DNA from 4 places in the Pseudomonas palmensis genome. Region 4 is predicted to be linked to each of the others. Evidence: predicted binding sites of a transcription regulator. Region 4 holds the regulator's gene; each other region holds the start of a gene.
What was found. The regulator FliA, encoded in region 4, starts transcription of late flagellar genes. The targets are predictions, from matches to a motif close to CTAAAGTTTNNNNNNNNNNNGCCGNTAA.

Region 1 (7,707 bases), 1.3 Mb from region 4:
TCCTCAGCGTGGCGCAGGAGCTGAACGTCGACATCGCCTTCCAGCAGGACTCGCTGTTCCGCCGCAACCGTCGCCTGGCGGTGTTCGACATGGACTCCACCCTGATCGAGGCCGAGGTCATCGACGAGCTGGCCAAGGCGGCAGGCGTGGGCGAGCAGGTGTCGGAAATCACCGAGCGTGCCATGCGTGGCGAGCTGGATTTTCGTGCCAGCTTCAAGGAGCGCCTGGCGCTGCTCAAGGGCCTGGACGTCAACGTGCTGGACGAGATCGGTGCTTCGCTGCGCCTGACCGAGGGCGCCGAGGTGCTGTTCGCCGAGCTCAAGCGCCTGGGCTACAAGACCGCGATCCTGTCGGGTGGCTTCACCTACTTTGCCAAGCAGCTGCAGGCCAAGCTGGGTATCGACTATGTGTTCGCCAACGAGCTGGAAGTGGTGGACGGCAAGGTGACCGGCGTGGCCGTGGAGCCGATTGTCGACGCGCAGCGCAAGGCTGACCTGTTGACCGAGCTTGCACGCAAGGAAGGCTTGCAGATGGAGCAGACGATTGCCGTGGGCGACGGTGCGAACGACCTGCCGATGCTGGCGATTGCCGGCCTGGGCGTGGCGTTCCGGGCCAAGCCGCTGGTCAAGCAGTCGGCCAAGCAGGCGATCTCGACGCTGGGGCTGGATGGGGTGCTGTATCTGCTGGGCTTCAGGGATCGCGACGGTCGCGACTGAGAAAGCGGGGCCGCTGCGCGGCCCATCGCGGGTCAAGCCCGCTCCCACAGGTTTGCCATCGCTCCAGAAGGCCGTGCAGCCCCTGTGGGAGCGGGCTTGACCCGCGATGAGGCCCGACAGCCAGGCACAAAAAAGCCCGCATCGCTGCGGGCTTTTTGTTGGGTCAGGCGTGCTGCGCCGGCAACCCCAGGCATTCGCCCATGTTCACCACCGACCCCGCACCCAGCGATTCGGCCCACTTCACCTGCTCTGGCCCGAATAGCACAACAGCCGTCGAACCCAGCTTGAAGCGGCCCAGCTCGGCGCCTTTTTCCAGGTGGATCGGTGCACGCGCTGCCTCGTCGTAGCGGAAGGTCTTCAGCTCGCGCTTGGGCGGCGTGACCAGCCCGGCCCATACCGTCTCGACCGACGCCACGATCATCGCGCCCACCAGCACCACGGCCATCGGCCCGCGCTCGGTATCGAACAGGCACACCACGCGCTCGTTGCGCGCAAACAGCTCCGGCACGTTTTCGGCGGTGGTCTGGTTGACCGAGAACAGCCGGCCCGGCACGTAGATCATCTCGCGCAGGGTACCGGCCAGCGGCATGTGCACGCGGTGGTAGTCCTTGGGCGACAGGTAGATGGTGGCGAATTCGCCGCCCATGAACGGCGCAGCATTGGCCGGGTCGCCGCCCAGCAGCTCAAGGGCGCTGAAACTGTGGCCCTTGGCCTGGAAGATGCGGCCATGCTCGATCGGGCCCAGCTGGCTGACAGCGCCGTCGGCCGGGCACAGGATCGCCCCCGGGGTCTGGTCCAGCGGGCGTGCATCCGGCTTGAGCGCGCGGGTGAAGAATGCGTTGAAGTGCTCGTAGGCGGTCAGGTCTTCGACCTGGGCCTGGGACATGTCGACCTGGTAGCGCTTGGCGAACCAGGCGGTGAAGGCATTCTTGAACCATTTCACGCGGCATTCGGCCACGCAGCCGGCCAGGCGCGACAGCAGGTGGTGGGGCAGCAGGTACTGGCTGATGATGAACAAGCGGGATTTCATTGAATTTCCTTAAACTTCTACAGGCGTGTCGGGGTGGTTGCCCCATTCGCCCCATGAGCCGGCATAGGCCTTGACCCGTGGGTAGCCCAGGTGTTTGGCCACAAGATAGGTGAAGCCGGAGCGGTGGTGGGTCTGGCAGTGGGTAATCACTTCCTTGTCGCGGGTGATGCCCAGCTGCTCGAGGATCTGGGGCATGTCCTTGCGGATGCGCAGGTGATCGTTCTGGTCCATGCCGGCCGTCCACTCGAAGTTGACCGCGCCCGGGACGTGTCCGCCCTTGGCGGCCAGCACTTTCTCACCCCGGTACTCCTGCGGGCTGCGCGCATCCCAGACCGCCAGGTCGGCAGCGCCCAGGCGGCTTTGCAGGTATTCGCGGGTGGCGGTGGGGGCTTCGTGCAGGGTCAGGCTGACGCTGCCGGCAGCGGGCGCGGGCACATCGGTCGAGAGCTCGCCCGTCCAGCCCAGCGCGCCACCGTCGAGGTAGTGATAGCGGGTATGGCCGATCACATCCAGCAACCAGATGAAGCGCCCGGCCCAGCCGCCGCCTTCGTCGTCATACACCACATACACGGCGTCCGGGTTGTGCCCCAGCTCGCCGAACAGCTTTTCCAGGTCGCCTTGGCTCGGCAGCAGCCCGGGCGCCGGTGGCTGGCCCAGCTGGGTGCGCTTGGGGTCGACGAAGCGCGCACCGGGAATGTGCCCGCTGCCATAGCGTTTCGTGCTGGTCAGGTCGACCAGGATCAGCCCCGGCGCATCCAGGCGGGCTTGCAGGTCGGCGGGTTCAATCACCAGGGGCAAGCCGGAAAAGTCAGTCATCCAGAGTCTCCAGATCGGAACAGAGTGGGCGATTGTAGCGCATGGGTCAGGTGCTGCGGTTGCTGAAGGCGGTGAGGGCGCGCTCGATGCACTGGGCGGTCTTGCCGAACGCCTGCACGCTGATCTCCGAGAACGGGCCGCCGCCCTGGTCGGCCAGCACCACCATCACCACCTTGCCGTTGCTCGACAGCGAGCGCAGCAGCAGGTGCTGGCCACGGAACAGCACGCGCAGGGTGCCGGGCAGCAGGGCACCGAACTGGGCATAGTTGTCCGGGGTCAGGCGCAGTTGTGCCGACTGGGTCAGCAGGCGTTGCAGCAGCTTGCTCTGGGCGAGCGGCACCACCAGGCCGCCGGCCTCGGCGGGCAGCCCGGCGATCTGGTGCACGCGCAGGTGGGTCATGCCCTTGTCGGCCATCAGCATCATCACCCGCTGCATGCCGCAGGCCACCAGGGCATCGCGGGCGTAGGTGGTCAGGTGCATGGCGTTGGTGAATGCACTGGGCTCCACCAGCAGGTCGGCGCAGTATTTGCGCCAGGCCCCCAGCGATTCGGTCGAGGGCACGTCGGCAGGCCGCAGGCGGCGGTGCACGTAGTGCGAGCCGGTCGGCCAGATCAGCGATTCGGCGGGGTGGTAGAGGTCGTCGTCGGCGTGCATGCGCGCACTGTTGGCGGCCTGCTGGTGCACCTGTTGCTGCACGTCGCTCAGCGGCACCTGCAGGTACAGGCTGGTCAGGCGTTGCCAGCGCTGGCTGTGTGGGCAGTCCCAGGCGTGCTGCGCCGCCAGGGCCAGGCCGTTGGCCAGCAGCACGGTGTTGGCCGGCTGGTTGAGCCAGCGGCGCAGGGCCGGGTCGGCGTCCAGCAGCTGTTGCTGGCGCAGCGGGTTGTCGTGCAGGCGGGCGATGTGCATGACCTTGACCAGCAGGCGGCGTTCTTCGCTGAGCACGTGGTAGCCCTGGGTAACCCAGTTGGGCAGGCGCCAGTAGTCGGCCAGGGCGCGGCACAGCGCCAGCAGGGGTACACCGAACAGTTCGCGCTCCACGCGCAGGGCCGGCTCGCCGCGGTGCACCACGCGCACTTCCCATTCCTCGATCAGCTTGGGGTGCGCCAGGGCCAGGGTCCACAACGGCGAGAGGAACAGCAGGCTGCCCCAGTGGATCTCCTGCCACAGCCGCGCCAGTTGGCTGGCGAACAGGCCGCTGGCCTGCTGGCTGGCATGCAGGCTGATCATCTGCAGGTGGCGCAGGGCCTTGGGGATCTGCGCCGGCGGCGCGGTGGGCAGGCGCAGCAGCAGTTCTTCGGCGCGCTTGAGGCCAAGCCGGTTGAGGGCGATTTCCAGGCTTTCGGCCGGCTCGGCCATGCTGGCGTGGGTATGCCGGTTGGCTTCGCGCATCACGCTGAGCACCAGCGCGGGGCTGTCCTGCATCAGATCGGCGATGTCACGCAGCGAGCGGCGGCTGTCGCCGATGGCGGCTTTTACCCGCTCGTGACTGTCCAGCGGCACCGGCAGTTGCACGCTGTCGAGCAGTTTGATCCAGGCGTCTAGGGTCTTTGGAATTTGAGTTGGCACGTGAGTTCACTAGGCATGCTGGGAGGTGGCCGAACTGGCTTTTCGCCTTGACTGGCTATAGTCTGGCGCAGAACTGCCGATAAGTAGAAGAAGAGTTTTACGAACTTCCGCCCCCGACCCTGACCACGACAGTAAGTGCTTCCAATCTATGGCTAAAATTATCGGCATCATTGTCGTATTCGCGAGCGTGCTTGGCGGATACGTTCTTTCTCACGGCAAGATCGCGGCCCTGATTCAGCCTTTCGAGGTGCTGATCATCGGCGGTGCCGCCTTTGGTGCGTTCCTGCAGGCCAACCCCGGCTACATGACCATGCACGTGATCAAGAAGTCGCTGAGCATGTTCGGCTCGCGCTTCTCGCACACCTTCTATATAGAAGTGCTGGGCCTGATCTACGAGATCCTCAACAAGAGCCGGCGCGAAGGCATGATGGCGATCGAGGGCGATATCGAAGACGCCGCGGCCAGCCCGATCTTCGCCAAATACCCGGCGGTACTCAAGGATGAGCGCATGACCGCGTACATCTGCGACTACCTGCGCATCATGTCCACCGGCAACATGGCCCCGCACGAGCTCGAAGGCCTGTTCGACATGGAACTGCTGAGCATGAAGGAAGAGCTCGACCACCCGTCCCATGCCGTGACCGGCATCGCCGACGGCATGCCCGGCTTCGGTATCGTGGCGGCGGTACTGGGTATCGTGGTGACCATGGCCTCGCTGGGCGAAGGCGACCAGAAGTCCATCGGCCTGCACGTGGGTGCGGCGTTGGTGGGTACCTTCTTCGGTATTCTGGCGGCCTACGGCTTCTTCGGCCCGCTGGCCACCTCCCTGGCCCACGACGCCAAGGAAGAGGTCAACGTGTACGAGGCGATCAAGGCCGCACTGGTGGCGTCGGCCTCCGGCATGCCGCCATCGCTGGCGGTGGAGTTCGGTCGCAAGGTGCTGTTCCCCAAGCACCGTCCAAGCTTTGCCGAGCTGGAACAAGCAGTTCGCGGTCGCTGATCCATGGAAAACAATCAGCCGATCATCATCAAGCGCGTAAAGCGCTTCGGCGGCGGCCATCACGGCGGCGCCTGGAAAATCGCGTTCGCCGACTTCGCCACGGCGATGATGGCGTTCTTCCTTGTGCTGTGGCTGCTGTCCACCGCCACGCCCGAGCAGAAGATCGCGATTGCCGGCTACTTCAAGGACCCTATCGGGTTCTCCGAGAGTGGCACCCCGTACATCATCGACCTGGGCGGCTCGCCGGAGCTGGCCCCGGAAAAGACCATCAACCCTGAAGTGCAGTCCGAGCCGACGCCTGACACCAGCATCCAGCTGGACAAGGACGCGGTCGAGAGCATGGCCGAGCAGGTCGAGAAAGACCGCTTGAACCTGGTGCTGCAGGAGCTGCAGAACAAGGTCGAAGAAAACCCGCAACTGCAGAAGTTCAAGGACCAGATCCTGTTCGAGATCACCCAGGACGGCCTGCGCATCCAGATCATGGACGCCGAGAACCGGCCGATGTTCGACCTGGGCAGTGCGCGCCTGCAGCCGTACTTCGAGGACATCCTGCTGGCCATGGCCGACACCATCAAGGCGGTGCCGAACAAGATCAGCATCAGCGGCCACACCGATGCCAAGCCCTACGCCGGCACCGGTGATTACGGCAACTGGGAGCTGTCGGCCAACCGTGCCAACGCGGCGCGTCGGGCGCTGGTGGCCGGTGGCTATCCGGATGCCCAGGTGGCGCGGGTGGTGGGGTATGCATCGTCGTCGCTGTTCGACCGCGAGAACCCGCTCAACCCGGTGAACCGTCGTATCGACATCATCGTGCTGACCAAGAAGGCCCAGCGCACCATCGAGGGCGAACAGACCTCGCCGACGCCGCCGGACGCAGCCCAGCCGGGCGCGGCACCTGCGCCGGGCGCTGCGGCACCGACGCCCGAGCCCGAGCCGATGCAGCCGCGTGAACTGCGCGAGAAGCTGAACATCTTCGAGGATGGCGTGTTGAAGATGGACGAGCCCAACAAGTCGCAGTGAGCCGGCAGCCGACAACGCCCGCATGGAGTGATCCGTGCGGGCGTTGTGCTGTGTGGGGTTCGGCATTTCAGTAGCCGCGACCGATGCTGGCCTTGAGCTCGGCCTGGAAGTGCTGGGCATTGCAGCGATTGTCGCCGGGTGCGGCCTGCGTGGGCAGGTTGAGGGCGCGGCCAAGGGTGTGTTCCAGGCGGTACGCGCTGACGAACAGGTCCAGGTCGGCGGCTTGCGCCATGGCCGGCAGTTCGCCCAGGTAGGTGGGGCTGGCCGGCTCGCCCAGCTGGAACGTGGCGACCCGGCGGTCGGCCAGCGCTGCGGCGCCCAGGGCGAAGGGCACCCACCAGGCGCCGCAGGTGTTGCCCGACACCAGCACGATCAGGTGGGTGCAGCCGTGCAGGCTGCGGCTGATGAGGGTGGTGAGGGTGCAGGCATCGTCGGCCTGGGGGTCGATGGCCTCCAGGCAGGTGGCGAGGCCCTCGAGGCGCAGGTGCTCGCCGATGGCCATGGCGGCGGCCAGGTCGTTGCGGCAGTAGAGGAGTGAGACTGGCATCCGGAGGTCCCTGGTGGGCGCAAATCTGGTGCGGGATACCTTTGATGATTACGACGCGTGGTGCAAGGCGTGGGATTGAATCAGGAGGTGGACTACATGCCTGGGTGAAAAGGCCTACAAATGTGTTGCGACAACTGACGCCTTCGCCGGCAAGGCCGGCTCCTACAGGTGTCCGCGTAAGGCGAATCTTCGGAATTTCCCTATTCCCTGTAGGCCCCTTCCCAATCATACTTTTGCCGCTTTCCCGCCATTGCGGTGGTCACGGTAGCGCTCTAGTCTGCGTTGCGTCGTTGGTGTTCAACGACCGGTTTTGACAGACCGTTACTGATTTCGGACCACATGTGCATCGCTTTATGGCGGCTGTGCGTGGGGCACTTCGTGTGCGCCGAGTTCCGGTATCCTCGGTCTGTCAACCCGCGTACAGCTGCCACCTATTTGTTTGACAGCAAAGCGTGGTAGCTCCACTGATACTGGAGTTGGTCATGTTGAAAATCGTCCCCGATCCACCCCAATACGCCCATCTGCCCCTCGAAGACATCCTCTCGTGCACTGATCGCGAGCGCTGCGCGCTCGTTCGCCGGCAAGGCCGGCTCCTACAAAGGCTCGCAGTACCTGTAGGAGCCGGCCTTGCCGGCGAAGACGCCCGTAGAGCCAATTAAGAAAGTCGTCGGGAGATAACAGATGGAAAACAGCTCAGTCTTCAAGACACTAGGCGTCGGCACTTTCGGCGAAGGCGAAGGCGGCCCCACCGCCGAGCGCCTGTTTCGCGTGCAAGCCGGCCACAACGCCGACTTCGCCCTGGAACAATCAGCCCTGCTGCTCAGTTGCGCCTACAAGCTCACCTTGCAAGCCGGCATCGAGCCGGATGGCACGCTTGTCTGGGCGGCACATTACCTGAGCGGCATGTCCAAGGCCCTGGTCGAGGATGTGGCGCATGCGATGTTCATCGAACAAACGCCTGCGCCATGACCGTCAGTAGCTGTCCTGCGGCAGGCTGGCAATGATCGAGCG
Region 2 (7,707 bases), 1.7 Mb from region 4:
AGGCCCTGGAGGGCTGGATTCGCTCGCGCCTGGCGGAAAAGGCGCTGTACCAGCAGGCCCAGGCCCAGGGCTGGTCGGAGCGTCCCGATGTGCAGGCGCAGACCCATGCGGTGGTGGAGCAGATCGTGCTGCGCGACTACCTGAACTCGGTCAGCCAGGTACCGGCCGACTATCCCAGCGAGGCTGAACTGCAGGCGGCCTACGAGAACGGCAAGGCCAGCCTGCAACTGCCCACGCGCTATCACCTGAGCCAGATCTTCCTGGCCGTGCCGGACGAGCAGTCGGTGGCACGCGTGCGCAAGCAGGCGCTGGCCCTGAGCAAGCAGGCCCAGGCTGCCAATGCCGACTTTGCCGCGCTGGCCAGGGCCAACTCGCAGGACCGCGAGAGTGCGCAGCGTGGCGGCGACAGTGGTTTACAGCCGCTGAGCCAGTTGCTGCCGCAGGTGCGCGATGCGGTGCCGCAGCTCAAGGAAGGGGCGGTGAGCGAGCCGTTGCAGAGCGCGGCGGGCTTTCACATCGTCAAGCTCATCGAGGTGCAGCCGCCGCGTGTGGCCAGCCTGGACGAGGTGCGCGACAGCCTGCGTGACCTGTTGCGCGCCCAGCGCCAGGAACAGGTGGCCCGGGCCTACGTGGACGGCATGTTCAACAGCGCGACGCTGAGTATCGATGGCGCTGCGCTCAATCAGGTCATGGACGCCAGCCGCTAGGCGGCGTCGATCAAGGAAGAGCGGGCCCTGGCCGGGGCCCGGCAGGAGGCGAGGATGCCGATGTTCGATATGCCGCACTACGTGCCCGATTATCCGCCGGCCGAGCCGCTGGCCAAGGTGCGGGCCGGGCTGGGCTGGGTGCAGGACGAGCAGATGCTCAGCTGTTTTCTGGCCAGTGCGCGGTGCGGCTGCTTCATGCAGGCTGCGCGCAGCCTCAACCTCAAGTCCACCCTGTTGCGCAAGAAGCTGGCGCAGCTGGAAGCGCGGGTGGGGTACCCATTGTTCGTCAACCGCGGCCATGCCCTGGTGCTCAGCCGCGAGGGGCGCCAGTTGCAGGCGTTGCTGCAGTCGAGCCTGAGCAGCAAGCCACAGGCCATGACCACGCTGGATGCGCCGGTGCTGGTGCGCCTGGCGGTGGCCGAGCCGATCATGCAGGACATTCTGGCGCGCAACCTGGTGGCTTTCGTGCGCCAGAACGCCGGGATCCGCCTGGATGTCAGCGGCCTGGATGCACAGGGATTGGCGCAGGCCGATGTGGTGCTGTGGCTCGATGACGAGGCGGGCAGCGTACCGCTGCCGGGGTTTGCCGGCGAGGCGCCGACGCGCCTGGCGCAGCTGGAGTATCACCCGCACATTGCCAAGCGCTATTCGCGCGAGAGCAACCGGCCGGTGTGCCGGGACGACCTGCGCGACTACATGCTGGTGCAGTGGCAGGGCGAGGCCCAGGTGGCGGCGCTGGCGCCGTGGAACCGCCTGTTGAACGAGCGCGAGGCGGGGGTGACGCGGGTGCCGGGCTATGACCTGTTCAGCCAGTTGATCAAGTGCAGCGCGTGCATCGGCTTGCTGCCGCATTATGCGGCGCAGCTGGACCGTGGCCTGCTGGCATTGCCGGGGTTGCTGGAGGCGCCGATGCGCCGCACGGCGTGGCTGGCGGTGCATGAGCGTGCGGCGCAGGCAGCGTTGGTGCAGGTGCTGGTGACCATGATCCGGGCCGCGTTCGAGGAGCGTCGGGAGTGGTTCTGAAGGGGCGCGGTGCCCTGTAGGCGCCGGCTTTGCCGGCGAACCGGCGCCGCACCTCAGACGATAAAACGCGTGACCAGCGTGGTCAGTTGCGTGGCCAGCTGCGACAGCGCATGGCTGGCGACGCGGGTCTGCTCGGCGCCCGCCGCCGAGCGGCCCGACAATTCACGAATGTTCAGCAGGTTGCGATCCACCTCGCGGGCCACCTGGGCCTGCTCCTCTGCCGCGCTGGCAATCACCAGGTTGCGCTCGTTGATCTGGCCGATGGCCGTGTAGATGCCCTCCAGCACCTGGCCTGACGCCTGGGTGATGCCCAGCGTGGACTGCGCGCGGCCGGTACTGGCCTGCATCGAGTCCACCGCCGCCTGGGTGCCCTGTTGCACGCTGTTGATCATCTGCTCGATTTCCTGGGTCGATTGCTGCGTGCGGTAGGCCAGGGTCCTGACCTCATCGGCCACCACCGCAAACCCGCGCCCGGCCTCGCCGGCACGCGCCGCCTCGATGGCGGCATTGAGCGCCAGCAGGTTGGTCTGCTCCGACACCGAACGGATCACCTCCAGCACCGTGCCTATCTCGCGAATCTGCACCGCCAGCTGTTGCAGGCGCTCGCCGCTGATCGCCACTTCACGAGCCATGGCCTGGGTGCCGTCGATGTTGTCGGCGACCTGCTGGCGGCTCTGTTCGGCCAAGGCATTGGAGGCACTGGCCGCCTGGGAGGTGGACACCGCATTGCGCGCCACTTCCTCGACCGCCGTGGTCATCTCGGTAACCGCCGTGGCGGCCTGTTCCAGCTCCTGGTCCTGCTGGCGCAGGCTCTGGGTGCTCTGCTCGGTCACGCTGTCCAGGGCCTGGGCGGCGCTGGACAGCTGCGTGGCGCAGGCGGTGATCTGCCCCAGGGTATCGCGCTGGCTGTGCTGCATGCGCTCCAGTTCGGCGAACAGCTGGCCGATCTCGTTGTGGCTGCGTACCGTCACCGGCACGCTCAGGTCGCCCCCGGCAATGCGCTGAAAATGCACGCCGGCCTCGCGCAGCGGGCGCAGCACACGGGCGACGATAAAGGCCCAGCACACGGCGGCCAGCACCAGGGTCAACAGCCCCAGCAGCACGCTCAGCCACTGGGCCGTGGCCAGGCGCTGGTCGGACTCGGCCATGATCTGCCGGCTGCGCTCGGCCAGGGCAGCCACCAGTTGCTGGCGCAGCGCCTGCAGGGCACGCATGGCGTTGCCGGCATCCACGTTGACGGTGAAGTAGTCGTCCAGCGAGCCCTTGAGCGTGGCGGCGCGCTGCCCGGCCACGGCGTTGGCGTAGTCGGCGAAGGTGCGCTGCAGGTCCTGGGCCAGGGCCTTTTGCGCCGGCTCATGGGTGTTGGTGACGAAGGCGTCGACCAGCGCCTGGCTGTCGCCCAGCAGCTTTTGCGACATGGCCAGGCGCGCCTTGGCACTGTCGAGGTGGCCGCCTTGCTGCTCGATAAAGCCCGACGACACGTTGGCACTGGCGCGAATCGCCATCAGCAGCGCGTTGTTGAGGCGGTCGGACTGCTGGGCGGTCTGGTCCAGCTCGTTGATCTGCGCGTCGCTGCCCACCGCCGCCCGCCAGGCGCTGACGGTGGAAAACAGCAGGGTGGCGCTGAACAGCAGCAGCACCCAGAACATTCCGGTGCGGATCTTGAGGTCGGCAAGCATGCGGGCATTACTCCTGGCAGTAAAAAATACCCCCACTCTGTGCGGTGGGTAGGCTGCTATCGGAGGCGCGGCGCATGACTTTAGGGGGCGACGACGGGTTCTGTTCGATTACCGCACAGCCTTTGTTTCAGCGGCCCTCGTGCTGGCGGCGGTAGGCGCCGGGCTGCACGCCGATGGCCTTGCCGAACGCCCGGGTGAAGGCGGCGATGGACTGATAGCCCACCGCTGCGCAGACCTGCTCGACGGTGTTGTTGGCCTTGAGCAACTGGCAGGCGTGACGCATGCGCAGCGCCAGCAGCACCTGGCCCGGCGACTGGCCGGCCAGCTCGTTGAAACGCTTGAAGAAGGCCGAGCGCGACAGCCCTGTGCAGGCGGCCATGCTCTCCAGCGACCAGGGCTGTTCGGGGTGTTCGATCAACTGCTCCAGCAGCGGGGCGAACGCCGGGTGACGGGCCAGGGCGACCAGGCCGCCAAGGTCCTGGTTGTCGCTCACCTGCTGGCGCAGCACGTACAAGAACAGCAACTGGCTCAGGCGCTCCAGCAGGGTGGAGGAGGGTGCGGGGGTGCGCTGGCATTCCTCCAGAATCAGCTCGAACAGCGCCCGCGCCGCCTGCAGCGACGGGTCGCCGGTGCGCAGGATGATCCAGTCGGCCAGCGACTCGGCCATCAGCGACGACAGCCCCGGCTGGAAGTGAAAGAACCCGCACACCAGCCCCACGCCATCCGCCGCCTGGCTGTCGAGTGCCTGCATCGGGATGCGCGGCTGGCAGCGCGCGGTGTCGCTGTCGGCGCTGTCGGACAGGCGATAGGGCAGGTCGCGCAGCAGGAACACCGCCTCGCCGGCCTCCAGCCGCTGCGGCTCGGGCTGGCCGTCGATGTGCAGCCAGCAGTGGCCCTGCACCACCACGTGAAAGCTGGCCCGGGCCAGGCCCTGGGTGCTGGCGTGCCAGCCACCGCAGTAGCGCCCCACATGGAACAGGCTGGCGTCCAGTTCCAGACGCTCTAATAACCAATCGACCAAAACGCTGGAAGAAATCATCTAATGGAAACACTCAGGAGCAAGTAATCGCGACTGTAGAATATGGATCGGTTTTCTTATAACCAACAGACTTGGCGAACACCTTCAGTATGCAGGAGACCACGCCATGTCACGCATCACTCTACACACCGTGCAAAGCGCCCCGGAAGCCGCGCGCCCGTTCCTGGAGAACGCGCAGAAGAATTCCGGCTTCATTCCCAACCTGCTGGGCGTGCTGGCCAACGCGCCGGCCGCGCTGGAAACCTATGTGACGGTTTCGGCGCTCAATGGCAAGGCCGAGCTGAGCCTGGCCGAGCGCGAAGTGGTGCAGCTGATTGCCGCCACCCAGCACGGCTGCGACTTCTGCGTGGCCGGCCATACGGCGGTGGCGCTTAACAAGGCCAAGCTGCCCGAAGAAGTGGTGCAGGCCCTGCGTGCGCGCGGCGAGTTACCATCGCCCAGGCTCGAAACCCTGGCCAAGTTTGCCCGCGAAGTGATTGCCACCCGTGGCAATGTGAGCGATGCCACCTACGCTGAGTTTCGCGAGGCCGGTTACACCGAAGGCCATGCCCTGGAAGTTATCCTGGGGGTGAGCCTGGCCACGCTGTGCAATTTCGCCAACGTGTTTGCGCGCACGCCGCTCAATGACGAGCTGGCCAAGTACCGCTGGCAGGCCGACGCTCAGTGAGCCCCGTGGCGCCAGTGTGTGGCTGGCGCCCTGTTCTAAGGAGGAAAGAACATGCTTGATCCCGTATTGCAGCACTGGCTGGAGGCCAATGCCGAGGCGCTCGACCAGGGCCGGTGCGACCCGCAGCAGGTGCTGGGGCAACTGGCCGCAGCCAAGGTGCTGGGTGTGGGTGTGGACCCGCTTCAGGGCGGCAGCGGCGCCAGTGTGGCCGACGCCGTGGAAACCGTGGCCAGCGTTGCCAGCTATTCGCTGGCCGCCGCCTTCGTGTTCTGGGGCCAGCGGGCCTTTATCGAATACCTGCTGCACAGCCCCAACAGCGCCCTGCGCGAGCGCCTGCTGCCGTCGTTGCTCAGCGGTGAGCTGGCCGGTGCCACCGGGCTCTCCAACGCAATGAAGTTTCTGTCCGGCATCGAGTCGCTGCAGGTCAGCGCCACGGCGCGCGGCGAGCAGGGCTGGGCACTCAACGGGCGCCTGCACTGGGTCACCAACCTGCGCAAGGGCGGCTTCGTGGTGGCGGCCGCCATCGACCGCGCCGAAGGCGGTGCACCGTTCGTGGTGGCGATCCCCGACGGCATCGCGGGGGTGCAGCGCTCCCCCGACCTGCAACTGATGGGCCTGCAGTCGAGCAATACCGCCGCGCTGGATTTCGATCAGGTGGCCCTGGGCCGCGACTGGCTGCTGCATGAGGATGCCCGGCAGTTCCTGCCGGCGGTGCGCCCGGCGTTCCTGGGCCTGCAGTGCGGCATGGCCATCGGCCTGGCCCGGCGCGCCTTGCAGGAAGCGCAGGGGCACCTGCAGGGGGTGCGTTCGGTGCTGGCGCAAACCCTCGAGGCGCAGCGCGAGCTGCTGGCCGATGTGGTGAGCGAGCTCAAGGCCGGCCTGCTCGACGGGCGCTTCCTGGGCAACCCGGCGTCGCTGTTCAAGGTGCGCATCAGCCTGGCCGAGATCGTTGGCGAGGCGCTGCAACTGGAGCTGCAGGCCAGCGGCGGCAAGGCCTACCTGAGCGAGTACGGCGCAGGCTTTGCGCGGCGCTGGCGCGAGTCGGCGTTCGTGCCGATCGTGACCCCGAGCCTGGTGCAACTGCGCGCCGAGCTGCAACGCCAGGCACGCGCAGCATGAGCAAGGTGGTACTGCAGGCCCGCGGTATCAGCCTGGGCTACGCCCGCGAACAGGGCTGGCAAACCCTGCTCGAAGGCTTCGACCTGGACCTGGCGCCGGGCGAAGTGGTGTCGATCCTGGGCCCCAGCGGGGTGGGCAAGTCCAGCCTGCTGCGGGTACTGGCCGGCTTGCAGGCGGCGCGCGATGGTCGCGTGAGCCTGCTCGGCGAGCCGCTGGACGGCCCGCATCCACGGGTGGCGGTGGCGTTCCAGGACCCCAGCCTGCTGCCCTGGCTGAGCCTGGAAAGCAACGTCGCCTTCGGCCTGGATTTCGCTCGCCAGCCGCGTTTGGCCAAGGCCGAGCGCGAGGCGCGCATCGACCATGCGATCGCCGCCGTGGGCCTGCAGCATGCACGCCAGCATTACCCGGCGCAGTTGTCCGGCGGCATGGCCCAGCGCACCGCGCTGGCGCGCTGCCTGGCGCGCCAGCCCCATGTACTGCTGCTGGACGAGCCCTTTGGCGCGCTGGACGAAGTGACCCGCGCCGACATGCAGCAACTGCTGCTGAGCGTGATCGCCGAACACGGCACCGCTGCGGTGCTGATCACCCACGATATCGACGAGGCCCTGCTGTTGTCCGACCGCATCCTGCTACTGGGCGACCACCCGGCGCGGACCCTCGGCCAATGGCCCATCGACCTGGCGCACCCGCGTGAGCAGCAGGTCGAGGCACTGGGCGCGTTGCGCATCGAGATTCTCAAGACCCTTCGGCGGGCGAGCCGCACCCACACTTCCCCAACCGATTCTTTGCCTACGCCGTCGGAGACTGCCCATGTGCCTGGACGACTTCACCCACACTCGTCGTGATTTTCTCAAACTCAGCGCGGTGCTCAGTGCCGCCGGTGCGATGCCGCTGCTGAGCAGCCTGCAGGCGCGTGCCGCCGCCGAGCCGGATGCGCCGGTGCGCATCGGCTACCTGCCGATCACCGACGCCACGCCGCTGCTGGTGGCGCACAACAACGGCCTGTTCGAGGCCGAGGGCATCAAGGCCGAGCGCCCGGTGCTGCTGCGCAGCTGGGCGCAGGTGATCGAGGCGTTCATTTCCGGGCAGGTCAACGTGATCCACCTGCTGTCGCCGATGACCGTATGGGCGCGTTACGGCAGCAAGGTGCCGGCCAAGGTGGTGGCCTGGAACCACGTGGGCGGCTCGGGGCTGACCGTGGCCCCGGACATCACCGAGGTGAAGCAGCTGGGCGGCAAGACGGTGGCGATCCCGTTCTGGTACTCCATTCACAACGTGGTGGTGCAGCAACTGTTCCGTGATAACGGCTTGCAGCCGGTGTCGCGGGCGGCGGCGGCTGCGGTGGCGGCCAACGAGGTCAACCTGGTGGTGCTGCCGCCTTCGGACATGCCGCCGGCGTTGGCCAGCAAGCGCATTGCCGGCTACATCGTCGCCGAGCCGTTCAATGCCCTGGCCGAGGAACTCAAGGTCGGG
Region 3 (7,707 bases), 470 kb from region 4:
GGTGTTCAGCGAACTGCCGAAAACCTCCACGGGCAAGATCCAGAAGTACCTGTTGCGCGACTGGGCCAAGGCGCTCTGACCTTTTTTCACCTTTATTCGGAAACCGTTATGCCTGAGTTCAATGCACCGCTGCGCGACATGCGTTTTGTTCTTCACGAAGTGTTCCAGGGCCCGGCCCTGTGGGCACGCCTGCCGGCGCTGGCGGCCAGCGTCGACGCGGATACCGCCGATGCGATACTGGAAGAGGCGGCCAAGATCACCGGCCAGCTGATTGCGCCGCTCAACCGCAGCGGCGATGAGGAAGGCGTGCACTTCGCGCAGGGTCGGGTCACCACTGCGCAGGGGTTCGTGCAGGCCTGGCAGACCTACCGCGAAGGCGGCTGGGTCGGGCTGGCGGGCAACCCCGAGTACGGCGGCCTGGGCATGCCCAAGATGCTCGCGGTGCAGTTCGAGGAGATGCTCTACGCCGCCAACTGCAGCTTCAGCCTGTATTCGGCGCTGAGCGCCGGCTGCTGCCTGGCCATCGACGCGCACGCCAGCGATGCATTGAAGGCCACCTACCTGCCGGCGCTGTACAGCGGGCAGTGGGCCGGCACCATGTGCCTGACCGAACCGCATGCAGGTACCGACCTGGGGATCATCCGCAGCAAGGCCGAACCCCAGGCCGATGGCAGCTACCGGGTCAGCGGCACCAAGATCTTCATCACCGGCGGCGACCAGGACCTGACCGAGAACATCGTGCACCTGGTGCTGGCCAAGCTGCCCGACGCGCCGGCCGGGCCCAAGGGCATCTCGCTGTTTCTGGTGCCCAAGCGCCTGGTGGGCGAGGACGGCAGCCTGGGTGAAACCAACGCGGTGAGCTGTGGATCGATCGAGCACAAGATGGGCATCAAGGCCTCGGCCACCTGCGTGATGAACTTCGATGGCGCCGTGGGCTACCTGGTGGGCGAACCCAACCGCGGCCTGGCGGCGATGTTCACCATGATGAACTACGAGCGCCTGTCCATCGGCATCCAGGGCATCGGCTGCGCCGAGGCGTCGTACCAGAATGCCGCACGCTACGCCCGGGACCGCCTGCAAAGCCGCGCCGCCACCGGACCGCTGGCCAGCGACAAGGTGGCCGACCCGATCATCGTGCATGCCGATGTACGGCGCATGCTGCTGAGCATGCGCGCCCTGACCGAAGGCGGCCGGGCGTTCGCCACCTATGTCGGCCTGCAGCTGGATATCGCCAAGTACGCCGAGCAGCCGGAGGAGCGCGAGGCCGCGCAGCGCCTGGTGGCCTTGCTGACACCGGTGGCCAAGGCGTTTTTCACCGACATGGGCCTGGAAAGCTGCGTGCTGGGCCAGCAGGTGTTCGGCGGCCATGGCTACATTCGCGAATGGGGCCAGGAACAGCTGGTGCGCGATGTTCGCATCGCGCAGATCTACGAAGGCACCAACGGCATCCAGGCGCTGGACCTGCTGGGGCGCAAGGTGGTGGCCGATGGCGGACAGTCGCTGGCGCTGTTCGCCAACGAGATCCGCAGCTTCTGTGAAACCCGTCCGCCCTTGTGCGAACCGCTGCTGCATGCCCTGGCGCAGCTGGAAAGCGTGAGCCAGTGGGTACGCGAGCAGGCCACCGGTGATGCCAATGCCGTGGGCGCGGCGTCGGTGGAGTACCTGCACCTGTTCGGCTATGTGGCCTACGCCTACATGTGGTCGCGCATGGCGGCCACTGCCCGCGAACGGCGCGAGCAGGAGCCGGCGTTCTACGAGGCCAAGCTGGCCACGGCTACCTTCTACGTCGAGCGTCTGCTGCCCAGGGTACTGTCGTTGCAGGCCAGCATCCGCGCAGGCAGTGCGCCGCTGTACCAGTTGCCAGCCGAGCTGTTCTGAGCCGCGCAACGCTCCAGGCGGGTGCTTAAACGATAAAAACCACGCATTTGCGTGGTTTTTCATTCAAATATTTCTTACAACTGATAGTCATTCACGATGAACTCGGTTCTCGTTGGCCACCTGCCAAGGGTAGAATGGCCAAAACCGGGAGTATCAATGAACCAAACCAGCCTCAGCGCAGCCGAACTTGATGCCATCACCGATGCCGCTGCGCACTGGTGCATGCGCCTGCATGCTGAGGACTGCAGTGAACAGGAACGTGCCGCCTGCGCGCAATGGCGCGCAGCCGACCCACTGCACGAGCAGGAATTCCAGGCCATGCAGGAGATCTGGCAGACCGCCGACCACCTGCCCCGTCCTGCTGCCCCGGTAATCAATCTGTCAGCCAGGCCACGCGGGCGCGCCCTGCGTCGGCTGGCCTCGGCTGCGGCCGTGGCGCTGGTGGCACTGCCGATTGGCGCCTGGGTGGGCTGGGAACAGGGCTGGCTGCCCAACAGCTATGAGCGCGTTGAAAGCGGCAATGCCATCGCCCGCGCGGTGCTGCCGGATGGCAGCGAGGTGGAGTTGAACCTCAACACCACCCTGCGCTACGCCAACTACAAGGACGAACGACGGGTGACGCTGGTCAACGGCGAGGCCTTCTTCAAGGTGCAGCACGATACCCAGCACCCGTTCGTGGTGCGTGCCGGCAAGGGCCAGACCCGGGTGACCGGTACCCAGTTCAACGTTTGGAAGTATCAGGACCAGGTGAAGGTCACCCTGGTGGAAGGTTCGGTGCTGGTCAGCAGCAACAGCAGCGACCCGGACAGCGGCTATCGCCTGGGCCCCGGCATGCAGGCCAGCTACCGTCGCGGCGACTACGAGCCGGCCCTCAGCCAGACCTATGCCCACGACACCAGCCTGGCCTGGCGCGGCGGCAAGCTGATCCTCGACAATCTGCCACTGGACCAGGCCCTGCCGCTGATCAACCGCTACCTGGAAACGCCGTTGCTGCTGGCGGACGCCAGTACCGGCAGCATCCGCATCAGCGGCATCTACAACACCACCGAGGTCAATCGCCTGGTGAGCAACATGCCCAAGGTGCTGCCGGTGTACCTGACGCGCAACAAGAACGGCGATACGGTGCTCAACCGCATCTCGCCGCCCCCGCGAAAAAGCTGAGCCTCGCGCCCAGCTCCTGCGCCCTGGCGCGCTACAGCACCATCGCCGCTACCCAGCCGAACGCCAGCAACGGCAGGTTGTAATGCAGGAAGGTCGGCACCACCGTGTCCCAGATGTGATGGTGCTGGCCGTCGACGTTCAGGCCCGAGGTCGGGCCCAGGGTCGAGTCCGACGCCGGTGAGCCGGCATCACCCAACGCGCCGGCAGTACCGACGATGCACACGGTGGCCAGCGGGTCGAAGCCCAGTTGCACGCACAGCGGCACGAAGATCGCCGCCAGGATCGGCACCGTGGAGAACGACGAACCGATACCCATGGTCACCAGCAGCCCCACCAGCAGCATCAGCAGCGCCCCGACCGCCTTGCTGTGGTCGATCCAGCCGGCCGAGGCCTCCACCAGGGTCTTCACTTCGCCGGTGGCCTTCATGACCTCGGCAAAGCCGGACGCGGCAATCATGATGAAGCCGATCATGGCCATCATCTTCATGCCTTCGGTGAACAGGTCATCGGTGTCCTTCCAGCGCACGATGCCCGACAGCGAGAAGATCAGAAAGCCCGCCATCGCACCGATGATCATCGAGTCCAGCCACAGCTGGATGATGAACGCCGCGGCGATTGCACAGCCGGCCACCATCAGCGTCAGCGGGTTGTAGCTGACCGCCACCTGCTCGACCTGCTCGATCTTTGCCACGTCGTACACGCGCTTTTTGCGGTAGCTGAAGAACACCGCCAGCAGCAACCCGAACAGCATGCCCGCCGCCGGTATCGCCATGGCCTGGGTCACGTTGACGCCGCTGACGTCCACCCCGCTGCGGCTGACGTTGGCCAGCAGGATCTGATTGAGGAAGATGTTGCCGAACCCCACTGGCAGGAACATGTACGGGGTGATCAGGCCGAAGGTCATCACGCAGGCCACCAGGCGCCGATCGATCTGCAGGCGGGTCAGCACGTACAGCAGCGGCGGCACCAGCAGCGGAATGAAGGCGATATGAATAGGCAGGATGTTCTGCGACGAGATCGCCACCACCAGCAACAGGCCGATCAGCAGCCACTTGATCTTGCCGCCTTCGGCATTGCGCTGACCATGGAACATCGACAGGGCGCGATCGGCCAGCGCATGGGCCAGCCCGGACTTGGCGATGGCCACGGCGAATGCGCCCAGCAGCGCATACGACAATGCCACCGTGGCACCGCCACCCAGGCCGCCGTTGAACGCCTTGAGCGTGCCTTCGATACCCAGGCCGCCCACCAGGCCGCCGGCGAGCGCGCCGATGATAAGGGCGATGACCACGTGCACACGGGCCAGGCTCAATATCAGCATGATGCCGACCGCGGCAATTACTGCATTCATTTCATGACCTCTAGAAACCAGACAAAGCTTGCGCTGCGGCGACAGACTGCGAGCGCAGTGGCCGAACGACAGGTGTTTTTATGGGAGGGCGCACACTCTGAAGCAGCACCCGCCACTTGTCAAAGTACGGGGCTAGACGGCTGCACGCGGGTCGCATGCATGACTGAAAACGACGCATTTCAATTGAACGTTTGAATAAAGAAAAACTGCGCCTGGCCGTTACAGTCGTCAGCCTCAATCTTTTTTTGGATCAAAGGACTTCGTCATGTCGTCGAGACAACTTTCCATCCAGTGGAAAATCACCCTGCTGGCCGGGCTCTGCCTGGCCAGCATCGTTACGCTGCTGGTGGGCCTTTCGCTGTACCGCATGGAGCACAACTCCGAGCTGGTCAAGGCCAGCAGCATGCAGATGCTGACCGAAGCGGCCCAGTCGCGTATCGAGTCCCAGGGCGAAGTCCAGGCCTTGAGCATCCGCCGCCAGTTCATGGATGCCTACCAATACGGTGCAGGCTTTGCGCGCCAGGTGCTGTTTTTGCGCGAGCAGGCCGAAAAGCGCTTTCTGGACGCCTTCGACCTGCGCGAGGACATGACCCGCCAGGTGCGCGCCGCGCTGCAGGCCAACCCCGACCTGCTGGGGCTGTCGCTGGTGTTCGAGCCCAACGCCCTGGACAACAAGGATGCCCTGTTCGCCAACCAGGCCGAGCTGGGCAGCAACGAGGCCGGCCGCTTCGCCCTGTACTGGTCGCAGCCCACGCCCGGCAAGCTGACCTCGATGGCGCTGCCCGAAAAGGACATGACCGACACCAGCATCGGCCCCAGCGGCGAGCCGGCCAACACCTGGTCGGTGTGCCCGCGTACCACGCGCAAGACCTGCGTGATCGAACCCTACTTCTATGACATTGCCGGCCAGCGGGTGCTGATGACCAGCATCGTGTTCCCGCTGATCGTGGCCGACAAGGTGGTCGCCACCCTGTCGATCGACATCAACCTGAACAGCCTGCAGGCGCTGAGCCAGCAAGCCAGCCAGAACCTGTACCAGGGCCAGACCCGCATCGGCATCATCAGCCCGGTGGGCCTGCTGGCCGGCTACAGCCCGGATGCGGGCAAGCTGGCGCAACGCTTCGACCAGGTCGACAGCACCAGCGGCAAGGAGCTGATAGGCCTGCTGAGCAGCGGCACGCCCCTGCAGAGCCTCCACAAGGACGAGCGCCTGAAGGTGCTGGCATCGTTTGCACCGATTCCGGGGGGCAAGCCCTGGGGCGTGCTGCTGGATGTGCCGCAAAGCGCCCTGACCGGCCCGGCCGAGACCCTCAAGAACGAGCTCGACCAGCGCAATACCAGTGGCACCCTGATCGAGCTGGGCCTGGGTGTGCTGGCCGCGATCGTGGGGCTGCTGCTGATCTGGGTGATGGCGCGCAGTGTGACCCGCCCCATCCTGGGCGTGGCCGCCATGCTCAAGGACATCGCCAGCGGCGAAGGCGACCTGACCCGCCGCCTGAACTACGACAAGCGCGACGAGCTGGGGGAACTGGCCGGCTGGTTCAACCGCTTCCTCGACAAGCTGCAGCCGATCATCGCCGAGGTCAAACGCTCGGTGCAGGCGGCGCGCGACACTGCCGACCAGTCTTCGGCGATTGCCTCGCAGACCAGCGCCGGCATGGAGCAGCAGTACCGTCAGGTCGACCAGGTGGCCACGGCGTCCCACGAAATGAGCGCCACCGCCCAGGATGTGGCGCGCAGTGCTGCGCAAGCGGCCCAGGCGGCGCGCGACGCCGACCAGGCGACCCGTCAGGGCCTGGCGGTGATCGACCGCACCACCACCAGCATCGGTACCCTGGCAGCCGACATGAACACCGCCATGGCCCAGGTCGAAGGCCTTGCCGACAACAGCGAGAAGATCGGTTCGGTACTGGAAGTGATCCGCTCCATCGCCGAGCAGACCAACCTGCTGGCGCTCAATGCCGCCATCGAGGCGGCCCGTGCCGGGGAAGCCGGGCGCGGCTTTGCGGTGGTGGCCGACGAGGTGCGCAACCTGGCCCGACGCACCCAGGAGTCGGTGGAGGAGACCCGTCAGGTGATCGAGCAACTGCAGGCCGGCACCCGCGAGGTGGTGGGCGCCATGGACAGCAGCCACCGCCAGGCCCAGGGTAGCGTCGACCAGGTCGGTCAGGCCGTGACTGCGCTGCGCCAGATCGGCGAGGCCGTCACCGTGATCAGCGACATGAACCTGCAGATTGCCAGTGCCGCCGAAGAGCAGAGCGCGGTGGCCGAGGAAATCAACAACAACGTGGCGACCATTCGCGATGTGACCGAGTCACTCTCGGAGCAGGCCAATGAGTCGGCGCGGGTCAGCCAGTCGCTGAACAGCCTGGCCAACCAGCAGCAGGGGCTGATGGACCAGTTCCGCGTCTGATGGTGTTATCGGGCTGCCCTGCGGGGTAGCTCGATGCTCACCCGCAGCCCGCCCAGCGGGCTTTCCAGCAACCTCATCTGCCCACCCCAGGCTTCGGCGATATCGCGAACGATGCCCAGGCCAAGCCCATGGCCATCGACCTGTTCATCGAGCCGCGCACCGCGCTCCAGCACCCCGGCCCTGGCATTTTCGGGGATGCCCGGGCCATCATCGTCCACCCACAGGCGATACACCCCGCCCTCTTGCTCGATGCTCAGGCAGACCTCGCTGTCGGCCCACTTGCAGGCGTTGTCCAGCAGGTTGCCCAGCAGCTCGAGCAGGTCTTCGCGGTCCCAGGGCAAGGACAGCCCATCGGGCACCTGATGGCGGATGAGCAGGTGATCGCCGTGAATCATGCCCAGAGTCGATAGCAGGCCCGGCAGTTCGGTGGCGCAATCGAAATGCGCCCCCGGCAGGGCATCGCCGGCCAGCCGGGCGCGATTGAGTTCGCGGCTCAGGCGTTGCTGGATCTGCTCCAGCTGAGCCTGCAACTGGACGCGAACCTCGGGCAGGTCGTTCAGGCGCTCGCTCGACGCCAGGCTCATCAGCACCGCCAGGGGAGTCTTCAGGGCATGCCCCAGGTTGCCCAGCGCGTTGCGTGAACGTCTGAGGCTGTCTTCGGTGTGTGCCAGCAGGTGGTTGATCTGCGCCACCAGGGGCTCAAGTTCGACAGGCACCTCACTGTCGAGCTGCGAGCGCTTGCCCTGCTGCAGTTGGGCGATCTGTTCGCGCGTGCGTTCCAATGGGCGCAGGGAGCGTGTGACCGTGATGCGTTGCAGCACCAGAATCAACAGCAGCGCCACCAGCCCCAGGCCAAGGCCGAGCTGCTGCATGCGCCGGAAGCCGTCGCGCACGGGGGTATAGT
Region 4 (7,707 bases):
TGTGGCCCAGCGCAGCCAGGCGCAATCGCTGGGCTACACCGTGGTGGACGCGAGCACCGTGGTCGCCACCCACCTCAACCAGATCCTCTACAAGCATTGCCACGAGCTGATCGGTCACGAAGAGGTACAGCAACTGCTGCAGGTCCTGGCCAAGGGCTCGCCCAAGCTGGCCGAGGAACTGGTGCCGGGGGTGCTGCCGCTGTCTGGTCTGCTCAAGGTGCTGCAGGCGTTGCTGGCCGAGCAGGTGCCGGTGCGCGACATCCGCACCATTGCCGAAGCCATCGCCAACAATGCCGCCAAGAGTCAAGATACCGCCGCGCTGGTGGCTTCGGTGCGCGTAGGATTGAGCCGCGCAATCGTGCAAAGCATTGTAGGAACTGAGTCCGAGCTGCCTGTGATCACGCTTGAGCCAAGGTTGGAACAGATTTTGCTCAATAGTTTGCAAAGGGCCGGGCAGGGTCAGGAAGATGGTGTTCTTCTTGAGCCGAGCATGGCCGAAAAGCTTCAGCGTTCGTTGATCGAGGCCGCCCAGCGTCAGGAGATGCAAGGGCAACCTGCAATCCTGCTGGTCGCAGGACCCGTTCGACAGATGCTGTCGCGTTTTGGCCGCCTGGCTGTACCGAATTTGCATGTTTTGGCGTATCAGGAAATACCTGACAACAAGCAAGTTACCATCGTTGCCACAGTAGGCCCCAACGGCTGAGGTAGTGGGATATGCAAGTTAAGCGTTTTTTCGCCGCTGATATGCGTCAGGCCATGAAGCTGGTTCGTGATGAGCTGGGGGCAGAGGCCGCCATCATCGGCAACCGACGGATTGCTGGCGGTGTCGAGCTGACGGCGGCGCTGGACTACAAGCTGTCCGCGCTTGCGCCGCGGGTGCCGAACGTCGAGCTCGAGGACGAACTGCGCAAGACCCAGTCGCGCATCGTCACCGCGCAGGCCGAGCTCAGCAGCCGGGTCGAAGGCGAGGAGGGCAACCGCCAGTTGTTCGCCGGCCTGCCGCTGACCGCCTCCGAGCCGCTGGTAGAGCCGCAGGTCGAGGCCCCCGTGCGGCCTCAGGCAGCAGCCCCGGCGCCGGTCGATCAGCGTCTGTTCGATTCCATGCGTTCGGAGCTCTCGGGCCTGCGCGAGCTGCTCGAAGTGCAGCTCGGCTCGCTGGCCTGGACCCAGCTGCAGGGCAGCAAGCCGCACCAGGCCAACCTCTGGCGCCGCCTGCAGCGCATCGGCATCGCCGGGCCGCTGGCCCGCGAGGTGCTGGACATCACTGCCGACATCGAAGAGCCCCGCCAGGCCTGGCGCATGCTGCTGGCGCACCTGGCCCGCATGATCCAGGTGCCGGAAATCGAGCCGATCGAAGAGGGCGGCGTGATCGCCATGGTCGGCCCGGCCGGCATGGGCAAGACCACCACCCTGGCCAAGCTGGCGGCGCGCTATGTGCTCAAGTACGGCGCGCAGAACATCGCGCTGGTGAGCATGGACAGCTTTCGCATCGGCGCCCAGGAACAACTCAAGACCCTGGGGCGCATCCTGAATGTGTCGGTGACCCACGTCGACCCCGGCCAGTCGCTGGCCCAGGCCCTGGACCCTCTGCTGCGCAAGCGCGTGGTGCTGATCGATACCGCCGGCCTGCAGGCCAGCGACCCGGCACTGCGCATGCAGCTCGAAACCCTGGCCGGGCGCGGCATCCAGGCCAAGAATTACCTGGTGCTGGCCACCACCAGCCAGAAGCAGGTGCTGACCGCTGCCTACCACAGCTACAAGCGCTGCGGGCTGGCCGGTTGCATCCTGACCAAGCTCGACGAAACGGCGTGCCTGGGCGAGGTGCTGAGCCTGGCCATCACGCATGAGTTGCCGGTGGCCTATCTGACCGATGGGCCGCGCATTCCGGACGATCTGCACTTGCCGCGCCGGCACCATCTGGTCAGTCGCGCGGTCAGTGTACAAATGCAGGACGATCCCAGCGAAGAGGCCATGGCCGACATGTTCGCCGATCTGTACCACAGCGACGGCAAGCGTGTCGGCTGAGGTAAATGTGTATACGTTGCAAAGTACCTACATCAATGGTCTGCCAGGCATTTTTCAGGTGTTGAAAGCGCAGCCAGTCATGTGGCCTCGGTCTAAGTAAGACAAGGTAAAGAACAAACATGGGCAGCATGCATCCCGTACAGGTGATCGCCGTGACAGGCGGCAAAGGTGGCGTCGGCAAGACCAACGTGTCAGTGAACTTGTCATTGGCGCTGGCTGAGCTTGGCCGTCGGGTCATGCTGCTGGACGCCGACCTGGGCCTGGCCAACGTCGACGTCTTGCTCGGCCTGACCCCCAAACGCACGCTGGCCGATGTCATCGAGGGCCGCTGCGAGCTGCGCGACGTGCTGCTGCCGGGGCCTGGCGGGGTACGCATCGTGCCTGCGGCCTCCGGCACCCAGAGCATGGTGCACCTGGCGCCGGCCCAGCATGCCGGGCTGATCCAGGCGTTCAGCGAGATCGGCGACAACCTCGACGTGCTGGTCATCGACACCGCGGCCGGCATCGGCGATTCGGTCGTCAGCTTCGTGCGCGCGGCCCAGGAAGTGCTGCTGGTGGTGTGCGACGAGCCCACGTCCATCACTGACGCCTATGCCCTGATCAAGCTGCTGAACCGCGATTACGGCATGAACCGTTTCCGGGTGCTGGCCAACATGGCACAAAGCCCTCAGGAAGGTCGCAATCTGTTCGCCAAATTGACCAAGGTCACGGATCGCTTCCTGGATGTCGCCTTACAATACGTCGGTGCTGTGCCCTACGACGAATGTGTCCGCAAGGCAGTGCAGAAGCAGCGAGCAGTCTACGAAGCCTTTCCGCGTTCCAAGTGCGCGCTGGCCTTCAAGGCCATTGCTCAGAAGGTCGATAGCTGGCCGTTGCCTGCCAACCCGCGTGGTCATCTGGAGTTCTTCGTCGAACGGCTGGTGCAACCGACCAGTGCGGGACCAGTGCTATGAGTGCAAGCGGCTATCGGATGTACAGCAAGGCTTCGCGTGATGCCCAGTACGAGCTGATCGAGCGGTACGCACCCTTGGTCAAGCGCATTGCCTATCACCTGCTGGCGCGTCTGCCAGCCAGTGTGCAGGTGGAAGACCTGATCCAGGCCGGCATGATCGGGCTGCTCGAGGTCTCCAACAAGTACGACTCCAGCAAGGGTGCCAGTTTCGAGACCTATGCCGGTATCCGCATCCGTGGGGCCATGCTCGACGAGGTGCGCAAGGGGGATTGGGCGCCGCGTTCGGTACACCGCAATACCCGCATGGTGAGTGACGCGATTCGTGCAATTGAAGCAAAAACCGGTCGTGATGCTAAAGATCACGAGGTTGCTGCCGAACTTCAATTGAGTCTCGATGATTATTACGGGATTTTGAACGATACCTTGGGCAGTCGCCTGTTCAGTTTCGACGACCTGTTGCAGGACGGCGAACATGAAGGCCTGCACGAGGACGGCGCCAGTGCCCAGCTCGAGCCATCGCGCGATCTGGAAGACGAGCGCTTTCAGGCAGCCCTGGCGGATGCAATCGCCAACCTGCCCGAGCGCGAGCGCCTGGTGCTGGCGCTGTACTACGACGAAGAGCTGAACCTCAAGGAAATCGGCGAGGTGCTGGGGGTCAGCGAGTCGCGTGTCAGCCAGTTGCACAGCCAGTGCGCCGCACGCTTGCGCGGTCGCCTGGGGGAATGGCGGGCGCGTTGAGCAGCCGTTCCATACAGTCGTGAAATGTAGTGCCCGAATTGATTGAATGCGCGTTCAGCGCTGAGCGCGTTAAAGACTGCTTGGAGGTCTAATTGAACAAAGACATGAAAATCCTCATCGTCGACGATTTTTCGACGATGCGGCGGATCATCAAGAACCTGTTGCGTGACCTGGGCTTCACCAATACCCAGGAAGCCGACGACGGCAACACCGCGTTGCCGATGCTCGAAAGCGGTCACTTCGATTTCCTGGTGACCGACTGGAACATGCCCGGCATGTCCGGTATCGACCTGCTGCGCAAGGTACGTCTGGATGAACGCCTCAAGCACCTGCCGGTGCTGATGGTGACGGCCGAAGCCAAACGCGAACAGATCATCGAAGCCGCCCAGGCGGGCGTCAACGGCTATGTGGTCAAACCGTTCACCGCCCAGGTGCTGAAAGAAAAGATCGAAAAGATCTTCGAGCGCGTCAATAGCTGAGGTACGCCACGGGGGCGCTTATGGAGCAAAAAAGATCATCTTTGGACGACTTCGAGTCGACTCTGAAGAAACATGCCCAGGAGCTGGTCAGCAGCCTTGAAAAAGGCAGGTTCGGCGACGCGGTGCAACTGATCCATCAGCTGAACCAGACCCGTGACCTTGGCCTGTACCAGGAAGTCGGCAAGCTTACCCGCGAGCTGCACAGTGCGATCGTCAGTTTCCAGATCGATCCGCACATGCCGCAGGCCGAGGAAGTCTCGCAGATTACCGACGCCACCGAACGCCTGTCGTACGTGGTCAAGCTGACCGAGGGCGCTGCCAACCGCACCATGGACCTGGTGGAGGCAAGCACGCCGGTACTCAACGACCTCAGTGCCGAGGCGGCCAGCCTGAGTGGCGACTGGCAGCGCTTCATGCGCCGCGAAGTCGAGGCTCCGGAGTTTCGCGAGCTGGTCAAGCGCGTCGACAGTTTCCTGACGCACAGCGCCGAGGGCAACCGCAAGGTCGCCGGCCATCTCAACGACATTCTTCTGGCTCAGGACTACCAAGACCTGACCGGCCAGGTGATCAAGCGCGTCACGGCACTGGTCACCGAAGTAGAAAGCAATCTTCTGAAGCTCGTGTTGATGGCGAGTCAGGTCGACCGGTTCGCCGGCATCGAGCATGACCACGACCAGCTGCGTGCCGAAAAAGATCAAGAAAAACATCCGACTCGGGGTGAAGGACCACAGATTCATGCCGATAAACGTGAAGACGTTGTGTCCGGTCAGGACGATGTCGACGATCTGCTGTCCAGCCTGGGTTTTTAGGGAGCACGTTTAATGAGCTTCGGCGCCGATGAAGAAATCCTCCAGGATTTTCTGGTAGAAGCCGGCGAAATTCTTGAGCAACTGTCCGAGCAACTGGTCGAGCTGGAAAGCCGCCCGGATGATGCCGACCTGCTCAATGCAATTTTTCGCGGTTTTCACACTGTAAAAGGGGGCGCCGGCTTCCTCCAGCTCAATGAGCTGGTGGAGTGCTGCCACATCGCCGAAAACGTCTTCGACATCCTGCGCAAGGGCGAACGACGTGTGGACGCCGAACTGATGGACGTGGTCCTGGAAGCCCTGGACACCGTCAACAGCATGTTCGGCCAGGTGCGCGAGCGCACCGACATCACCGCAGCCACTCCGGAACTGCTGGCCGCCCTGGCGCGCCTGGCCGAACCTGCCGGTGCCGAAGCGGCGGCGCCTGCGCCGGTGGCGGCGGTTGCCGAGCCGGAGCCTGAGGCCGAGGCGAGCGGGGGTGATATCACCGACAGCGAGTTCGAGCAGTTGCTCGACTCGCTCAATGCCGCCAAGGCCCAGGCCGAGGCGCCCGAGCCGGTGGCCGTGGACGCTGCCAGCGATGAAATCACCGACGCCGAGTTCGAGTCGTTGCTGGACCAGTTGCATGGCAAGGGCCAGTTCGCCCCCGACAGCGTGGCGGCGGCATCTGCTGCTGCACCTGGCGCGGACGCGGCGCCCAGCGGTGACATCACCGACGATGAATTCGAAGCACTGCTGGACCAGTTGCACGGCAAGGGCACCTTTGCCGCCGATGCACTGCCCGGCGCTGTAGCGGCCGCCGCACCGGCCGCTGCCGCACCCGCAGCGGCGGGTGACCATATTTCCGAACACGAATTCGAGGCCCTGCTCGACGAGTTGCACGGCAAGGGCAAGTTCGCGCCCGACGCCGTCAGCGGCGCTGGCGCTGCCAGCGCGCCTGCTGCTGCGGCGACGGTTGCGGCCAAGCCGGCGGCCAAGCCCGCAGCGGCAGCCGCTGCACCGGCACCGGCCAAGGCACCCGCCCCCGCGCCGGCCCGTCAGGCGGCTCCCGCTGCCGACAAGCATCCGGCCAGCGAGGCCGAGACCACCGTGCGGGTCGACACCGCGCGCCTGGACGAGATCATGAACATGGTCGGCGAACTGGTGCTGGTGCGTAACCGCCTGGTGCGCCTGGGCCTGAACAGCGGCGATGAAGCCATGTCCAAGGCCGTCTCGAACCTGGACGTGGTAACCGCCGACCTGCAGACCGCGGTGATGAAGACCCGCATGCAGCCGATCAAGAAGGTCTTCGGGCGCTTCCCGCGTCTGGTTCGCGACCTGGCCCGCCAGCTCAAGAAAGAGATCAACCTGGAGCTGGTCGGCGAAGAGACCGACCTGGACAAGAACCTCGTCGAGGCCCTGGCCGACCCGCTGGTGCACTTGGTGCGCAACGCCGTCGACCATGGCGTGGAAACCCCGGAAGAGCGCGAAGCCGCCGGCAAGTCGCGCAATGGCAAGGTGATCCTCGCTGCCGAACAGGAAGGCGACCACATCCTGCTGTCGATCTCCGATGACGGCAAGGGCATGGATGCCAATGTCCTGCGCGCCATTGCGGTCAAGCGCGGGGTGATGGACAAGGACGCCGCCGATCGCCTCAGCGAAAGCGACTGCTACAACCTGATCTTCGCCCCGGGCTTCTCGACCAAGACCGAGATCTCCGACGTGTCCGGTCGCGGCGTGGGCATGGACGTGGTCAAGACCAAGATTTCCCAGCTCAACGGCTCGATCAACATCTACTCGACCAAGGGCCAGGGCTCGAAGATCGTCATCAAGGTGCCGCTGACCCTGGCGATCATGCCGACCCTGATGGTGATGCTCGGCAACCAGGCCTTCGCCTTCCCGCTGGTGAACGTCAACGAGATTTTCCACCTGGACCTGTCGCGCACCAACGTGGTCGACGGCCAGGAAGTGGTGATCGTGCGTGACAAGGCCTTGCCGCTGTTCTACCTCAAGCGCTGGCTGGTCAGCTCGGCAGCCCACGAGGAGCAGCGTGAAGGCCACGTGGTGATCCTGTCGGTGGGTACCCAGCGCATCGGCTTCGTGGTCGACCAGCTGGTGGGCCAGGAAGAGGTGGTCATCAAGCCGTTGGGCAAGATGCTGCAGGGCACCCCGGGCATGTCGGGCGCCACCATTACCGGTGACGGGCGCATTGCGCTGATCCTCGACGTGCCGAGCATGCTCAAGCGTTACGCCGCTCGGCGTATCTGATCCCGGTGGCGTGGCCAGGTGGCCGCGCACCGTAATGGAGTGTTTATGGTAGTCAAGGTCCTGGTGGTGGATGATTCCGGTTTTTTCCGCCGCCGTGTCTCGGAAATTCTTTCAGCGGACCCGACTATCCAGGTGGTCGGTACCGCGACCAACGGCAAGGAAGCGATCGATCAGGCGCTGTCGCTCAAGCCCGACGTCATCACCATGGACTATGAAATGCCCATGATGGATGGCATCACCGCCGTGCGCCATATCATGCAGCGCTGCCCCACGCCTGTACTGATGTTCTCCTCGCTCACCCACGAAGGCGCCCGCGTCACCCTCGACGCACTGGACGCCGGTGCGGTGGACTACCTGCCGAAGAACTTCGAGGACATCTCGCGCAACCCCGAGAAGGTCAAGCAGATGCTGTGCGAAAAGGTGCATACCATTTCGCGCAGCAACCGCCGTTTCAGCAGCT

Region 1: motA (flagellar motor stator protein MotA) is a predicted target of FliA. The motif match lies at 4,185-4,212, and genes of this name have one in related genera.
Region 2: ACPRTJ_RS21280 (methyl-accepting chemotaxis protein) is a predicted target of FliA. The motif match lies at 3,466-3,493, and genes of this name have one in related genera.
Region 3: ACPRTJ_RS26795 (methyl-accepting chemotaxis protein) is a predicted target of FliA. The motif match lies at 4,586-4,613, and genes of this name have one in related genera.

The regions. Positions count from the first base shown of each region.
Region 1 is NZ_CP187958.1:1,712,843-1,720,549, reverse strand. It holds gene serB (phosphoserine phosphatase SerB) at 1-716, shown strand, start outside; gene asd (archaetidylserine decarboxylase) at 880-1,746, opposite strand; gene ACPRTJ_RS07830 (rhodanese-like domain-containing protein) at 1,756-2,562, opposite strand; gene ACPRTJ_RS07825 (HDOD domain-containing protein) at 2,609-4,129, opposite strand; gene motA (flagellar motor stator protein MotA) at 4,278-5,129, shown strand; gene motB (flagellar motor protein MotB) at 5,133-6,149, shown strand; gene ACPRTJ_RS07810 (toll/interleukin-1 receptor domain-containing protein) at 6,217-6,696, opposite strand; gene ACPRTJ_RS07805 (DUF3077 domain-containing protein) at 7,378-7,665, shown strand; gene rsgA (small ribosomal subunit biogenesis GTPase RsgA) at 7,669-7,707, opposite strand, start outside.
Region 2 is NZ_CP187958.1:4,599,815-4,607,521, forward strand. It holds gene ACPRTJ_RS21270 (peptidylprolyl isomerase) at 1-707, shown strand, start outside; gene ACPRTJ_RS21275 (LysR family transcriptional regulator) at 762-1,730, shown strand; gene ACPRTJ_RS21280 (methyl-accepting chemotaxis protein) at 1,784-3,409, opposite strand; gene ACPRTJ_RS21285 (AraC family transcriptional regulator) at 3,537-4,448, opposite strand; gene ACPRTJ_RS21290 (carboxymuconolactone decarboxylase family protein) at 4,555-5,115, shown strand; gene ACPRTJ_RS21295 (acyl-CoA dehydrogenase family protein) at 5,167-6,234, shown strand; gene ACPRTJ_RS21300 (ABC transporter ATP-binding protein) at 6,231-7,079, shown strand; gene ACPRTJ_RS21305 (ABC transporter substrate-binding protein) at 7,045-7,707, shown strand, end outside.
Region 3 is NZ_CP187958.1:5,800,078-5,807,784, forward strand. It holds gene ACPRTJ_RS26775 (acyl-CoA synthetase) at 1-79, shown strand, start outside; gene ACPRTJ_RS26780 (acyl-CoA dehydrogenase C-terminal domain-containing protein) at 109-1,878, shown strand; gene ACPRTJ_RS26785 (FecR family protein) at 2,035-3,039, shown strand; gene ACPRTJ_RS26790 (Na+/H+ antiporter family protein) at 3,071-4,390, opposite strand; gene ACPRTJ_RS26795 (methyl-accepting chemotaxis protein) at 4,656-6,803, shown strand; gene ACPRTJ_RS26800 (sensor histidine kinase) at 6,809-7,707, opposite strand, start outside.
Region 4 is NZ_CP187958.1:448,123-455,829, reverse strand. It holds gene flhA (flagellar biosynthesis protein FlhA) at 1-703, shown strand, start outside; gene flhF (flagellar biosynthesis protein FlhF) at 715-2,025, shown strand; gene fleN (flagellar synthesis regulator FleN) at 2,145-2,978, shown strand; gene fliA (RNA polymerase sigma factor FliA) at 2,975-3,715, shown strand; gene ACPRTJ_RS01995 (chemotaxis response regulator CheY) at 3,820-4,194, shown strand; gene ACPRTJ_RS01990 (protein phosphatase CheZ) at 4,215-5,003, shown strand; gene ACPRTJ_RS01985 (chemotaxis protein CheA) at 5,016-7,247, shown strand; gene ACPRTJ_RS01980 (protein-glutamate methylesterase/protein-glutamine glutaminase) at 7,293-7,707, shown strand, end outside.